DNA from 2 places in the Actinoplanes oblitus genome. Region 2 is predicted to be linked to the other one. Evidence: predicted binding sites of a transcription regulator. Region 2 holds the regulator's gene; the other holds the start of a gene.

Region 1 (7,233 bases), 1.9 Mb from region 2:
TGCCGGTGCAGCGGCATGCCCCGGCCGCCGCCGAAGACGCCGGCGAAGGCGTCGTACGCCGCCACCCCGAGCCCGTAGTAACCCCGCTGCCAGACTCGCTGGGCCGGGTTGCTGGCCGGCAGCGGCACCAGGATCGGCACCGGGCGGACCAGGTGCGGGGCGATCCGGGTGGCGAGCAGGCCGCGCTCGGTCAGCGCCTCGTGCACCAGGTGCAGCTCGAGCTGCTCCAGGTAACGCAGGCCGCCGTGGATCAGCTTGCTGGAGCGGCTGGAGGTGCCGGCGGCGAAGTCGCGCGCCTCGACCAGGGCCACCTTGAGCCCGCGGGAGGCGGCGTCGACCGCCGCGCCGGCGCCGGTGACCCCGCCACCGATCACCAGGACGTCGAACTGTTCGTCACGCAGGCGCCGCAGGTCGGCGGTCCGCCGGATCGGGGAGAGCCGGCCGGCCGAGTAGCGGGAGACGGAGGGATCACGCACCCGTCCCAGGTTAGACCCCGCCGGTGTCACCCCGGCGGAGGAATGTGGCCCGCCCCACACACGTCACTTCGCCACCCGTCCGGCGAGGGCGGTCAGCATCTCGTCGACCGAGGCGGCCGGGTCGGTGACCGGGAACTGGATCTCCCGGATCGTGCCGGCCGGATCGACCAGCATGGTGAGGCGCTTGAGCCGGTCGGTCCCGGCAGCCCGGAAGGTGGGCAGCCGGAGCGCCGTGGCGAGCCGGCCGTCGGCGTCGGAGAGCAGCTCGTACGGCAGCCCGGCGTGCGCGGCGAAGGCGCTCAGCTGGTCGGTGCGCTGGGTGCTGACACCGCGGATCCGGGCACCGGCCCGCGCGAACCGCTCGTGGCGGGCGGCGTAGGTGGTCGCCTCCAGGGTGCAGCCGCGGGTGCCCGGGATGTCCGCCCAGTGCGGCGGATAGCCCTGTGACTCCGGGGCGAAGGCGCCCGGGAAGCAGAACAGCACGGTCCAGGCGCCCGGCTCGGCGGGCGGCACCGGGACGTCGTCCTGCCGGGGCAGGGTGATCTCCGGCAGGGCCCGGCCGCGCAGGGCGTGGGCGCGGCGGTGCTCGGCGGTGCCGGCCGCCGCGGTGGCGGTGAGCGAGCCGTCGCCGAGCACGTAGCGGTCACCCCACTCCTGCAGGGAGAGCAACACCGGGAGCAGTCCCTCGCCCTTGGCGGTGAGCAGGTAGTCGTGGCGCGGCGGACGGTCGGTGTACCGCCTGCGGTGCAGGACGCCGTGCTCGACCAGGGCGGCGAGGCGCTCGGCCAGGGCGCGACGGCTCATCCCCAGCTCTTTCTGCAGCGCGTCGAAGCGGGTCACGCCACCGGCCACGTCCCGCACGATCAGGAACGTCCACCAGTCGGTCAGGACACCGAGGGCCTGGGTGATTCCGCAGTCCACGTCCTGCGGGTCGACTCGCCTCACGATCACCAACTATAGTGCGTTCCATTATGAAACTGACTACCTTCTGGCGCTGGTGGACCGCGGGGGCGACGAGTCAGCTGGGCTCGGCGGTGGGCTCGATCGCACTCCCGCTGACCGCGCTGACAGTGCTGCACGCGTCCGCCTTCCAGATGGGTCTGATCACCGCCGCGACCTACCTGGCCTACCTGCTGATCAGCCTGCCGGCCGGCGTGATCGTGAATCGCCTGCCGTTGCGCGGCGTCCAGGTCACCGCCGATCTGACCCGGGCGCTCGCGGTGGCCTCCATCCCGCTCGCCTGGTGGCGGGGCGCGCTCACGGTGCCCCAGCTGATCGTGGTCGCCCTGGTGGTCGGCTTCGCGGACGTGCTCTTCGACGTCGCCAACCAGACGTTCCTGCCGACGATCGTGCCCGCCGGCCAGTTGCAGGCGCGGAACAGCCTGAACTCCGGCACGCACGCGACCACCCAGCTCGGTGGCTCGGCACTGGGCGGGCTCGCGGTCCAGCTGCTCGGCCCGGTGCCGACGCTGTTCCTCGACGCGGTCAGCTACCTGTTCTCCGGCGCGCTGCTGGGCTCGCTTCCGGCGCGGCGCACCGAGGCCCCGGGCGGTGCTCGCACGCCGATGGCCGAGCTGATCCGCGAGGGGTGGCGCTACGTCATCCGGCACCCGATCATCGGCCCCGGCATGTGGGTGGCGACCTCGATCAACTTCGTCTGCGGCGGGCAGCTGGCGTTGTTCGCCTTCTACCTGGTCCGCGACCTGCACGCGCCGCCCGGCGTGGTCGGGGTGCTGCTGGCCGCCGAGGGGCTGGGCACCGTGGCCGGGGCGGCACTGACCACCCGCTTCACCACCCGCTTCGGGACCGCTCGCGGGCTGATCGTCGCCGGCTTCACCGGGGTGGCCGGCGCCCTGCTCATCCCGCTGGGCACCGGGACGGCCGGGTACCTGGCCTTCGCGGCCGGAAGTCTGATCTTCGCCGGCTCGGTGGTGGTGCTCAGCGTGACCACCCGGACCTACCGGATGGTGCACAGCCCGCCCGAGCTGCTCTCCCGGGTGATCGCCACGGTGAAGTTCGTGTCCTGGGGCGCGATCCCGATCGGCGGCCTGCTGGCCGGCGCGCTGGCCGGGCCGCTGGGCGCCCGGACCACCCTGCTGGTCTTCGGCGTGCTCACCCTCGGCTCGCCGCTGATCTTCTGGTTCTCCCCGGTGCGCGGCCTGCGTGACCTCACCGACGCCGGCCGGGAGAGGCAACCGGCCTGAGACACGGATCGGGCGGGCCGCTCTCGCGACCCGCCCGATCCGGTTTGTTACGGCTGGACTCAGAAGTCCATGTCGCCGCCGCCGGGGGCGCCGGCCGGGGCCGGGTTCTTCTCCGGCTTGTCGGCCACGACGGCCTCGGTGGTGAGGAACAGCGCGGCGATCGACGCGGCGTTCTGCAGCGCCGAGCGGGTCACCTTGGCCGGGTCGATGATGCCCGCGGCCAGCAGGTCGACGTACTCACCGTTCGCGGCGTTGAGGCCGTGACCGGGCTCCAGGTTGCGCACCTTCTCCACCACGACGCCGCCCTCGAGGCCGGCGTTCACGGCGATCTGACGCAGCGGGGCGTCGAGCGCGACCTTGACGATGTTGGCACCGGTGGCCTCGTCGCCGGACAGGTCCAGCTTGTCGAACGCGGTCTTGCCGGCCTGCACCAGCGCGACGCCACCACCCGGGACGATGCCCTCCTCGACGGCCGCCTTCGCGTTGCGAACGGCGTCCTCGATGCGGTGCTTGCGCTCCTTGAGCTCGACCTCGGTGGCCGCGCCGACCTTGATCACCGCAACACCGCCGGCCAGCTTGGCCAGGCGCTCCTGCAGCTTCTCACGGTCGTAGTCGGAGTCCGAGCGCTCGATCTCGGCGCGGATCTGGTTGACCCGGCCCTGGATCTGCTCGGCGTTACCGGCACCGTCGACGATGGTGGTCTCGTCCTTGGTGATGACGACCTTGCGGGCCTGGCCCAGCAGGGACAGGTCGGCGGCGTCCAGCTTGAGGCCGACCTCCTCGCTGATGACCGCGCCACCGGTGAGGATGGCGATGTCCTCCAGCATGGCCTTGCGACGGTCACCGAAGCCGGGGGCCTTGACGGCGACCGACTTGAAGGTGCCGCGGACCTTGTTGACGACCAGGGTGGCCAGGGCCTCACCCTCGACGTCCTCGGCGATGATGACCAGCGGCTTGCCGGACTGCATGACCTTCTCCAGGACCGGCAGCAGGTCCTTGACCGCGGAGATCTTGCTGTTCGCGATCAGGATGTAGGGGTCGTCGAAGACGGCCTCCATGCGCTCGGCGTCGGTCATGAAGTACGCCGAGATGTAGCCCTTGTCGAAGCGCATACCCTCGGTGAGCTCGAGCTCCAGGCCGAAGGTGTTGCTCTCCTCGACGGTGATGACGCCTTCCTTGCCGACCTTGTCCATGGCCTCGGCGATGATCTCGCCGACCGTGGTGTCACCGGCGGAGATGGACGCGGTGGAGGCGATCTGCTCCTTGGTCTCCACGTCCTTGGCGATCTGCGAGAGACCCTCGGAGACGCTGGCCACGGCCGCCTCGATGCCCCGCTTCAGGGCCATCGGGTTGGCACCGGCGGCCACGTTGCGCAGACCCTCGCGAACCAGGGCCTGGGCCAGGACGGTCGCCGTCGTCGTACCGTCACCGGCGACGTCGTCGGTCTTCTTGGCGACCTCCTTGACCAGCTCGGCGCCGATCTTCTCGTACGGGTCCTCGAGCTCGATCTCCTTGGCGATGGATACACCATCGTTGGTGATCGTGGGGGCGCCCCACTTCTTCTCGAGGACGACGTTGCGGCCCTTCGGGCCGAGGGTCACCTTGACCGCGTCGGCGAGCTGGTTCATGCCGCGCTCGAGGCCCCGACGAGCCTCCTCGTCGAATGCGATGATCTTGGCCATACGGCGTTGTCCTCCCGGACATCCGCGGTTCCGAGCCGGATGGGCCCGTCCCCGCACACTGAGGAAGTCTGTGGACGTCACCACCTGGCGATGTGACGTCCTCAGGCCGAGCCGGATAGCCCGCGACGACCGGTTTCGTGCCGCGGCGCCGATGGCGGCGACGCGACCGGAACCCCACCGTCCCGACCTGCTGGCACTCACGGGTCGCGAGTGCCAATCACTTGTTTAGCACTCTCCGGTACCGAGTGCAAGAAACCCCATCTTCCCGCGAAACCCCCGGGCCCGGCCCGGAATCCGGCTAAAGATCTTCATGTGCAGCTCAGGACGGTTTTGCGGCAAGACGGTTGCCGGTGCCCGCCGCTGCGAGTAATGAGGACGCATGGAGAACTGGACCGTGCGCCGGGTCACGCCCGGGGACGCCGGCCGGATGCGCGCCCTGCGACTCGAGATGCTCGCGGACAGCCCCCTCGCGTTCCTGGAGACCCTCGCCCAGGCCGCCGCCCGCCCGCACGAGGGCTACGCGCAGCGCCTGAGCATGTCGGCCGAGGGCCCGGAGCTGTCCCAGTTCATCGTCGACCCGGGTGACGGGCCGCTGCTGGGGCACGCCGGTGGCACCGCGATCCCGGACGAGCCGCTGGTCACGGTGGTCTTCTCGGTCTACCTGACCCCGGCGAGCCGCGGCGGCAAGCTGCTCGCCCAGCTGGTCGAGGCGGTGGCCGACTGGTCCACCGCAGCCGGGCGGCACGAGCTGATGCTCGAGGTGGTGGCGGGCAACGGGCGGGCGGTACGGGCGTACGAAAAACTGGGTTTCGAGGACACCGGGTTGCGTCTGCCGCATCCGACGGTGCCGGTCCTCACCCAGCTGCAGATGCGCCGGCGGATCTGATGTCACCCCGGCGCTGGCATGTCACCCGGACGGTGCTCACCGCCGCGAACGGGACCACCGGCGCCGGGCTGCTGCTCGCCCTCGCCACCCGCACCAGGATCCGCCGGGGCCGGGACGGCGTGCTGATCGCCGAGGGGTGGCGACTGCCGATGCCGCCGGCGTCCTGCTTCACGGTCGGCTCGGTGATCATCACCCGGCGCTCGGCGGAGTGGCTGCTGGCCGGGGAACGCGCCGCGCTGCTGGCGCACGAGAGCCGGCACGCCGGGCAGTACGCCGTGCTCGGCCCACTCTTCTGGCCGGCGTACTGGGTCGCTTGTGGCTGGTCCTACGTGGCGACCGGATCGTTCGGCGTGCGGAACTGGTTCGAACGCCATGCCGGGCTGCGCGACGGCGGTTATCCGGAAGATCTGCCGCTGCGCCCGTGGCTGCAACGGTTTCGCCGGTGAGGTTTGGTCGGGAGGACGGACGCACAACGCCTCCGGCATGAAGCCACTGGGTCAGCGTTGGGTCGTTGGGTCCCTCGGAGATTGTCGCCAAGCTCAGGTGAGGGGCCACTTACGGCGTCGCGTCCTCCCGCGACAAGCATCCTGCCGATCGGGAGATCGGCGCGCAAGTCCTCGGAGGAAGGAATATTCGACAACCGGCAGACTCGCGGTTACTTTCCGCTATCCCAGCAGGCCGGCTTCCCGCGCACCGCGCAGCGACGGCTTGATCCGGTGGGTCGGGCCGACCTCGGAGGCCACCGCGTCGAGCGTCTTCAGGCCCTCACCGGTGTTGTAGACGACGGTCTCCTTGGCCGGGTCCAGCCTGCCGCTGTCCACCAGTTTCTTGAGCACCGCGACGGTGGTGCCGCCGGCGGTCTCGGCGAAGACGCCGGTGGTCTCGGCGAGCAGCCGGATGCCGGCCCGGATCTCCTCGTCGTTCGCGTAGTCCATCCAGCCGCCGGTGCGGCGGACCGCCTCGATCGCGTACGGCCCGGCCGCCGGGTCACCGATGTTCAGCGACTTGGCGATGCCGGTGGGCTTCACCGGGGTGATCACGTCGGTGTCGTTGTGCAGCGCCACGGCGATCGGGTTGCAGCCCTGCGACTGCGCGCCGAACACGGTCCAGCCACCCTCGGGCGCCTCGGCCAGGCCGATCTCGACCAGCTCGCTGAACGCCTTGTCCACCTTGGTGAGCAGCTCGCCGGAGGCCATCGGGATGACCACCTGGGCCGGAATCCGCCAGCCGAGCTGCTCGGCGACCTCGTAACCCAGGGTCTTGGAGCCCTCGGCGTAGAACGGCCGCACGTTCACGTTCACGAACGCGGTGTCCTCGAACTCGTCGGTCTCCACCAGTTCGCTGCACAGCCGGTTGACGTCGTCGTAGGAGCCCTCGATGGCGACCAGCTCACCACCGTAGACCGCGGTGGTGACGACCTTGCCCTGCTCCAGGTCGGACGGGATGAAGACGATGCTCGGCACGCCGGCCCGGGCCGCGTGCGCGGCGACCGAGTTGGCCAGGTTGCCGGTGGAGGCGCAGGAGAACCGCTTGAAGCCCAGCTCCTTGGCCGCGGTCAGGGCCACCGAGACGACCCGGTCCTTGAACGAGTGGGTCGGGTTCTGCGAGTCGTCCTTGACCCAGAGCGGGGCGGTGATGCCCAGCCGCTCGGCCAGCGCCGGCGCGCTGACCAGGGGGGTCAGGCCGGGGTCGAGGGTCACCCGGGTGGCCGGGTCCTGGCCGGCCGGGAGCAGCGCGGCGTAGCGCCAGATGTTCTGCGGGCCCGCCTCGATCTCGGCCCGGGTCACCCGCGCGAGCGCCGCCTCGTCGTAGGCCACCTCGAGCGGGCCGAAACACTCGTAACAGGCGTGCTGCGCGGCCAGCGGGTACTCAGCGGAACACGCGCGGCAGATCAGGCCACGGGCGGGCGAGGTGGAGGTCGTGTTTCCGGGTGCGGTGACGGCAGACGTCATCGAGGCCTTCCTCTCATCTTTCCCCGGCGGCGA
Region 2 (7,233 bases):
CGCGCAGTGCGCGGTGCCGTCGCCCAGCGACCGCAACGCGTTGCGGACCCGCGCCCGGTCGGCCGGGTGAACCAGCTCGTCCAGCGTGGTCAGCGGCGGCAGCTCGACCCGGCCGAGCAGCTCGCGCAGCGCCGGGCTGGCGTAACGCACCCGCTGGTCGGCGTCGATCACCACCATCAGGTCGGCCGTGTTGCGGATCACCGCGCGCAGGTAGAGATCGCTGTCCCGCCGGCCGATCGCCTCGACCAGGGTGATCCGGTCCAGGGCCAGCGCGGCCTGCCCGGCCAGCACCTCCAGGGCGTCGTGGCCGGCGACCAACTCCCGCCGGCGACCGGTGATGATCAGCGCGCCGCCGCTGGGCCGGGCCACGTCGAGCGGTTCCAGGCGCAGTGGGCAGACCAGGGTGCGGTCGTCCGGATCGGCAGCGGCCAGCCACCAGCCGCGCGTCGCCGGACCGGTCACCGCGGGCGGCTGCTCGGCGGGGGACAGCTCGTCGGCGAGCGACACCCGGCGCACCGCCTGCGGCGGCAGCAGCCGGGCGACCGCGGCGCGCACCGCGGCGTCGACGGCCGGCCGGTCCGCGGCGGCGACCAGGGCCGCCGTCGCGGCACGCAGGCCCCGCTCGCGGGTGAGCGCCTGGCTGTGCCGGCGGATCGCGTCGGCCAGCCGGGTGATGGTGAGCAGCAGGGTGAGGGCGCCGGTGATGGCGATCACCGGCCCGTCGTCGACCCGCCCGTGCAGGGACTCGATGAGCAGCACGACGGGCGGGCCGCAGGCGGACACCGTGAGCATCGCCGACCACCGGAACTTCCAGGGGCTGGGCCGGACCGTGGCCGGCTCGGTCAGCCGGACCATCGACGGGTGCAGCGCGGCCAGCGCCCAGCAGAGGTAGAGCACCACGTACGCCGACTCGGTCAGCGGGCCCTTGGCCAGCGGATAGCCGATGTCGCCGGTCAGCATCCCGAGCGCGCCGAGCAGCAGCAGCCACGCGGAGACGTTGCGCCGGTCGCCGGTCACCAGGCGGCCGGCCACCCCGATCAGCAGCAGGTCACCGATGACGTCGGCGGGCGGGACGGCGCCGAACTGCCCGTGCGAGCCGATCACGAAGACCCAGATGATCAGCAGCGCCGAGCAGGAGAAGGCGAGCAGGTCGATCAGCCGGGCCCGGTCGACCAGCAGCGCGCCGCCCCGGGTGAACTGCAGCAGGCAGAGCGCGACCAGGCCGAACATCACCAGGTACCAGGCATCCGCGACGTCCCGCAGGTGATACGAGTAGAAGACATCGCCCACCGCGAGCGTGACCAGCGACCCGGCGAGCAGCCACCAGGGCGCCCGCCGCGCCGGTCGATGGCGCCGCACACCGTAGGTGATCGCCCCGAGGCCCCCCGCTCCCAGCAGGATCCATTCGAGCGCTCCCCAGAACACGCCCTACTTAGTACCAGGGCGGTTGCGCAGTGTCCATGTCGATGTATACGCAGCGCAACCCAGGGATGCGGGCCAAGAACTACGGCATGTCACCGAAAGTTGCGGGGAGCGTCGTCAGCTGAAGACTTCGGCGACGACGCGGCCGTCATCGTGGGCGCCGGCCGTGGTTACTTGCTGCCACTTGCCGTCCGGGGCGTGCCACTCCAGGTTGCCGAAACGTACCCGTTCGAGGCCGGTCGCCGAGGCGTGCGAGACCAGCCAGTGCGCGTATCGCCAGCCGCTGTCCGCGGTGCTGACCGAGACCGTGAGACCGGCCGCCTCCGTGCTGGCGGCGTCCAGTTTCTTGCCCCAGTCGAGTTTGAGGCCGCGCAGCAGGGCGGTCGCCGCGGCCGCGCCGCGCACCACCGGGGAGCCGGAGACGGTGCACTCGACGGCGCCGGTGGCCCGGCCCATCAGCGCGCGGGCCAGCACCCGGGACTCGTCCGCCCACTTCTCGTACGCGTTCGGGTACGCCGAGCGCTGCACCCGCTGGGCGGCGTCGGTCACCCGCATCTGCTGCCAGCCCTTCACCTTGCGCAGCGCGGTGTAGAACTTGCCGGCGGCGTACCTCGGATCCTTGATCTGCTCGACGGTGCCCCAGCCCTGGCTGGGGCGCTGCTGGAAGAGGCCCACCGAGTCGCGGTCGCCGTCGTCCAGGTTTTCCAGCTTGGACTCCTGCAGCGCGGTGGCCAGCGCCACCACCAGGGCCTGCTCCGGCATCTCCCGGCGGATGCCGATCGCGGCGATGGTGGCCGCGTTGGCCATCTGCACCGAGTCCAGGGTCACCTCGCCGTCGGCGCGGACCGTGCACTCCGGGCCGAGCCGGGGCAGCTTGATGCCGCCCGGGCTCTGCCGGAGCACGACGATCACGCTGACCACGGCGATGAGGACGAGCGAGACGAGTACCCCGACCACTGGCTTAACCCGCACCGCACCTCCTCGTCATGGGACGCCAAGCCTAATCAACGAGCGCACGGAGATCATCGTGACTGCGCCGGAACCCAATTCGGATCGCGTTTCTCCCGGCGGGCGGCCACGCCCTCGCGGCCCTCGGCGGAGGTGAAGTATCCCGCCGATCGGTCACTGAGGTCGGCCAGTTCGGTGCGGATGGACTCCGACCTGGTACGCCGCAGCAGCTGCTTGGTGCCGGCCAGTGCCAGCGGGCCACCCTTGATCAGCGACGCGCAGTAGTCCGCCACCGCCCGGTCCAGCTCCTCGTCCGCGACGGCGGCGGTGACCAGCCCGATCTCGGCGGCCCGGGCGCCGTCGAAGACGTCGCCGGTCAGGTAGAGCTCGGCCGCCGCCCGCGGCGCCAGCCGGGGCAGCACGGTGGCACTGATCACCGCGGGGATCACCCCGAGCCGGACCTCGGTGAACGCGAAGGTGGCCGACCGGGCGCAGACCGCGATGTCGGCGGCGCCGATCAGTCCCAGGCCACCGGCCCGGGCCGGCCCGGCGATCCGGGCCACCACCGGTTTCGGGAACTCCCAGAGCGCGGCGAGCAGGTCGGCCATCAGCTCCACCGGCAGGCGCTCGCCCGGCCGGGTCGCGGCGGTCTCCTTCAGGTCGGCGCCGGAGCAGAAGACCGGGCCGGTGTGCGAGAGCACCACCACCCGGACCGCCGGGTCGGCGGCCGCGGCGCCGAGCGCGGTGAGCAGCTCGGTGATCAGGGCGCGGGAGAGGGCGTTGCGGTTCGCGGGGCTGTCCAGCGTGAGAGTGGTCACCCCGGCGACGGTGACGGTACCGACCAGATCCATGTCCGGCACCTTAACGCTTCCTTGGGCGCGGCCCCAGGAGATCCACGAGCGGTCGTCCCGCGGGGACCAGGCACACTTGGCGGATGGCCGGCGCACTCCCTGATGGCGAACCCGTTCCCGCGGACGGGTCGCTCCCCGACACAGCAACTCGCGAGGTGGGCGCGCGGGGCTTCGCGGTCTACGTCCACGTGCCGTTCTGCGCGAGCCGGTGCGGGTACTGCGACTTCAACACCTACACCGCGAGCGAGCTGGGCGGCGGGGCGAGCCGGGACGAGTACGCGGACACCGTCCTGAAGGAGCTGGAGCTGGCCGCGAAGGTGATCCAGCCCGGCCGGGTGGACACCGTTTTCGTCGGCGGCGGGACACCGACGCTCCTGTCCGCCACCGATCTCGGAAAGATCCTGGAGGGCGTCGACCGCACCTGGGGGCTGGCGGCCGATGCCGAGGTGACCACCGAGGCGAACCCGGAATCGGTGGACACGTCCTCTCTGACGGCGCTGCGGACGGCCGGCTTCACCCGGATCTCGCTGGGCATGCAGTCCTCCGCCGAGCACGTGCTGCGGGTGCTGGACCGCAAGCACACCGCCGGCCGCGCACCCCGGGCCGCCGAGGAGGCCCGGAAAGCCGGCTTCGAGCACGTCAACCTGGATCTGATCTACGGCACGCCGGGCGAGACCGCGGACGACTTCGCCCGCTCGCTGCGGACCGTCGTCGACGCCGGGGTGGACCACGTCAGCGCCTACGCCCTGATCGTCGAGGACGGCACCCGGATGGCCACCCGGATGCGCCGGGGTGAGCTGCCCTACCCCTCCGACGACGTGGCCGCCGACCGCTACCTGGCCGCCGAGGAGGCGCTCACCGCCGCCGGCTTCCAGTGGTACGAGGTGTCCAACTGGGCGAAACCCGGCGGCGAGTGCCGGCACAACCTGCGGTATTGGACCGGCGCCGACTGGTGGGGGCTGGGACCCGGGGCGCACAGCCACGTCGGCGGGGTGCGCTGGTGGAACGTGAAGCATCCGTCGGCGTACGCAAATCGTCTGAATGATGGGGTTTCCCCCGGTCACGGTCGTGAGCTGCTCAGTGCTGAGGACCGGCACGTCGAGGACGTGATGCTGCGGGTCCGGCTGCGCGAGGGGATCCCGCTGGACCGGGTGGACCCGGGCGGCGCGGCCCGGGCCCTCGGCGACGGGCTGCTGGAGCCGGACGCGTACGCCGATGGTCTGCTGGTTCTGACCTTGCGCGGCCGGCTGCTGGCCGACGCGGTGATCCGCGACCTGGTCTGAGCCGGTTACCGCAGGAACCTGCCGCTCATCGGATAGCGGTAGGGCTCGTTGTTGGCGGCCTTGATCCCGGCGATCACCCCGAAGATCGTGCCGGCCAGCCAGGCGAGCACGGTGATCGCCACCCCGATACCGAAGCAGATGGTGGCGTACCCGATCAGCGCGATGATCGACCAGAGCACCTGGAAGTTCAGCGCGCTGATCGACTCGGCGCGCACGGCCGGCGATCGGTCACCGCGAGCCAGCAGCGAGATCAACGGCGCCACCCAACCGGCGCACCCGCCGCCGACGAACGCGCCGGCCGCGCCGCCCAGGTGGGCGACCAGGATCCAGGCGCGATCCTCCGAGCCGAGGGCCGGATAGCCGGGCTGGTATCCGCCCGGCGGGGGAGTGTAAGGGGATCCGGGGGACGTAGGGTACCCGTCACCTGGCGGTCGAGGCGGCTCCGTCATGGCCGACACGCTATCGGAGACCGAACAACGGCGGACCTTTCGATCATCGCGTTGCCGCCCGCCGCGAAGTAGACTGGCACTCTGTCCGCGGGAGTGCCAGAGGGAGGGGTCATATGAGTCTGGATGACCGCAAGCTCGAGGTGCTGCGGGCGATCGTCGAGGATTATGTGAAAACTCGCGAGCCGGTCGGCAGCAAGGCGCTGGTCGAGCGCCACCAGCTCGGCGTCTCCTCGGCCACGGTGCGCAACGACATGGCCGTCCTCGAGGAGGAGGGCTACATCCGGCAGCCGCACACCAGCGCCGGCCGGGTGCCCACCGACGCCGGTTACCGGCTCTTCGTCGACCGGCTCACCCGGATCAAGCCGCTCAGCCCGGCCGAGCGCCGCGCCATCGAGCGCTTCATGATCGGCGTGGTCGACCTCGACGATGTGGTGCATCGCACGGTCCGCCTGCTCGCCCAGCTGACCCGCCAGGTCGCGGTGGTGCAGTATCCGAGCCTGTCCCGCTCCACCGTGCGGCACCTGGAGCTGGTCCCGATCTCCACCACCCGGCTGATGCTCGTGATGATCACCGACACCGGCCGGGTCGAGCAGCGCCTGGTCGAGATGCCCGGCCCGGTCCCCGACGGCGAGGTGTGGGACCTGCGCCGCCGGGTGAACGAGAAATTGGCCGGTCAGAAATTGGCAGACACCCCGCCCCTGGTGCAGAAACTCGTCGACGAGTGCGTGCCCGGGAGCCGGGGGAACATGGCGTGCCTGGCCACCGTTCTGCTGGAGACGCTGGTCGAGCGGAGTGAGGAGCGCCTCGCGCTCGCCGGGACGGCCAACCTCACCCGCGGCGGTGTGTTGGACTTTCAGGGCACGCTGCGTCCCGTACTCGAAGCGCTCGAGGAGGAGGTCATCCTCCTCAAGCTGATCGGCGACCTGGAGCCGAGCACCACCCGGGTCCGGATCGGCGACGAGAACGAGATCGACAACCTCCGGTCGGCATCCGTGGTCAGCACGGGTTACGGACCGGGTGCGACGATCGTTGGTGGGCTCGGCGTGCTGGGGCCGACAAGGATGGACTACCCCGGCACCATCGCTACTGTTCGTGCAGTGGCACGCTACGTTGGCGACCTGTTGGCACAGAATTGACGGATCCGCGCAGACATTGAGGACTCCAAACCCCGTGGCCAAGGACTACTACGGAATTCTCGGCGTGAGCCGGGAAGCCACCGACGACGAGATCAAGCGCGCCTACCGCAAACTGGCTCGGCAGTACCACCCGGACGTCAACCCCGATCCGGAGGCGCACGAGAAGTTCAAGGACATCAACGCGGCGTACGAGGTTCTCTCCGACGACCAGAAGCGGCAGATCGTCGACCTCGGCGGTGACCCGCTGGCGCCCGGCGGCGGCGCGCCCGGCGGCGGTCCCGGCGGGGCCGGCCCGTTCGTCGGCTTCCAGGACATCATGGATGCCTTCTTCGGCACCGCGGCCGGTGGCGGCTCGCGCGGGCCGCGGCCGCGCACCCGTCCCGGCGCCGACGCCATCCTGCGTCTCGAGCTCGACCTGGTGGAGACCGCGTTCGGTGTCGAGGCGCCGATCACCGTGGACACCGCGGTGCTCTGCACCCAGTGCTCCGGCGCCGGCACCGCGTCCGGCACCCACCTGGCCACCTGCGAGGTCTGCGGCGGCCGCGGCGAGGTGCAGTCGGTGCAGCGCACCTTCCTCGGCCAGGTCGTCTCGTCCCGCCCCTGCGCGAACTGCCAGGGACACGGCACGATCATCCCGACCCCGTGCCCGACCTGCGCCGGCGACGGCCGGATCCGCACCCGCCGCTCGCTGACCGTGAAGATCCCGGCCGGCGTCGAGGACGGCATGCGCATCCGCCTGGCCCAGCAGGGCGAGGTCGGCCCCGGCGGTGGCACCGCCGGTGACCTCTACGTCGAGATCCACGAGCGCCCGCACGACGTCTACTCGCGCAAGGGCGACGACCTGCACTGCCGGGTCACGCTGCCGATGACGGCCGCCGCGCTCGGCACCAGGATGACCATCAAGACCCTCGACGGCGAGGAGAACATCGAGGTCAAAGCGGGGACGCAGCCGGCCAGCACGCTGCGGATCCGGGGCAAGGGGGTGCCGCACCTGCGTGGTCAGGGCCGCGGTGATCTCTTCGTCCACCTGGACGTCAAGACGCCGACCAAGCTGACCGCGGACCAGGAGCGGATGCTGCGCGACTTCGCGAAAACGCGCGGCGAGGACATCGCCGAGCTGAGCAAGCAGGGCGGCTTCTTCAGC

Evidence for each region. Region 2 encodes HrcA, which represses chaperone genes, less so after heat shock. Its sites were predicted from a motif close to GGTTNGCACNCTCNNNNNGAGNGTGCNAACC; they were not measured.
Region 1: a site for HrcA is predicted at 4,551-4,581, ahead of groL (chaperonin GroEL). Genes of this name have one in related genera too.

What each region holds. Positions count from the first base shown of each region.
Region 1 is NZ_CP126980.1:9,317,020-9,324,252, forward strand. It holds gene Actob_RS41595 (glycerol-3-phosphate dehydrogenase/oxidase) at 1-476, opposite strand, end outside; gene Actob_RS41600 (winged helix-turn-helix transcriptional regulator) at 540-1,421, opposite strand; gene Actob_RS41605 (MFS transporter) at 1,448-2,680, shown strand; gene groL (chaperonin GroEL) at 2,740-4,362, opposite strand; gene Actob_RS41615 (GNAT family N-acetyltransferase) at 4,742-5,248, shown strand; gene Actob_RS41620 (hypothetical protein) at 5,248-5,694, shown strand; gene thrC (threonine synthase) at 5,914-7,200, opposite strand; SAM riboswitch class I at 7,211-7,233, opposite strand, start outside.
Region 2 is NZ_CP126980.1:1,406,994-1,414,226, forward strand. It holds gene Actob_RS06400 (PAS domain-containing protein) at 1-1,425, opposite strand, end outside; gene Actob_RS06405 (hypothetical protein) at 1,540-2,394, opposite strand; gene Actob_RS06410 (enoyl-CoA hydratase-related protein) at 2,445-3,221, opposite strand; gene hemW (radical SAM family heme chaperone HemW) at 3,305-4,504, shown strand; gene Actob_RS06420 (DUF4870 domain-containing protein) at 4,510-4,953, opposite strand; gene hrcA (heat-inducible transcriptional repressor HrcA) at 5,067-6,089, shown strand; gene dnaJ (molecular chaperone DnaJ) at 6,124-7,233, shown strand, end outside.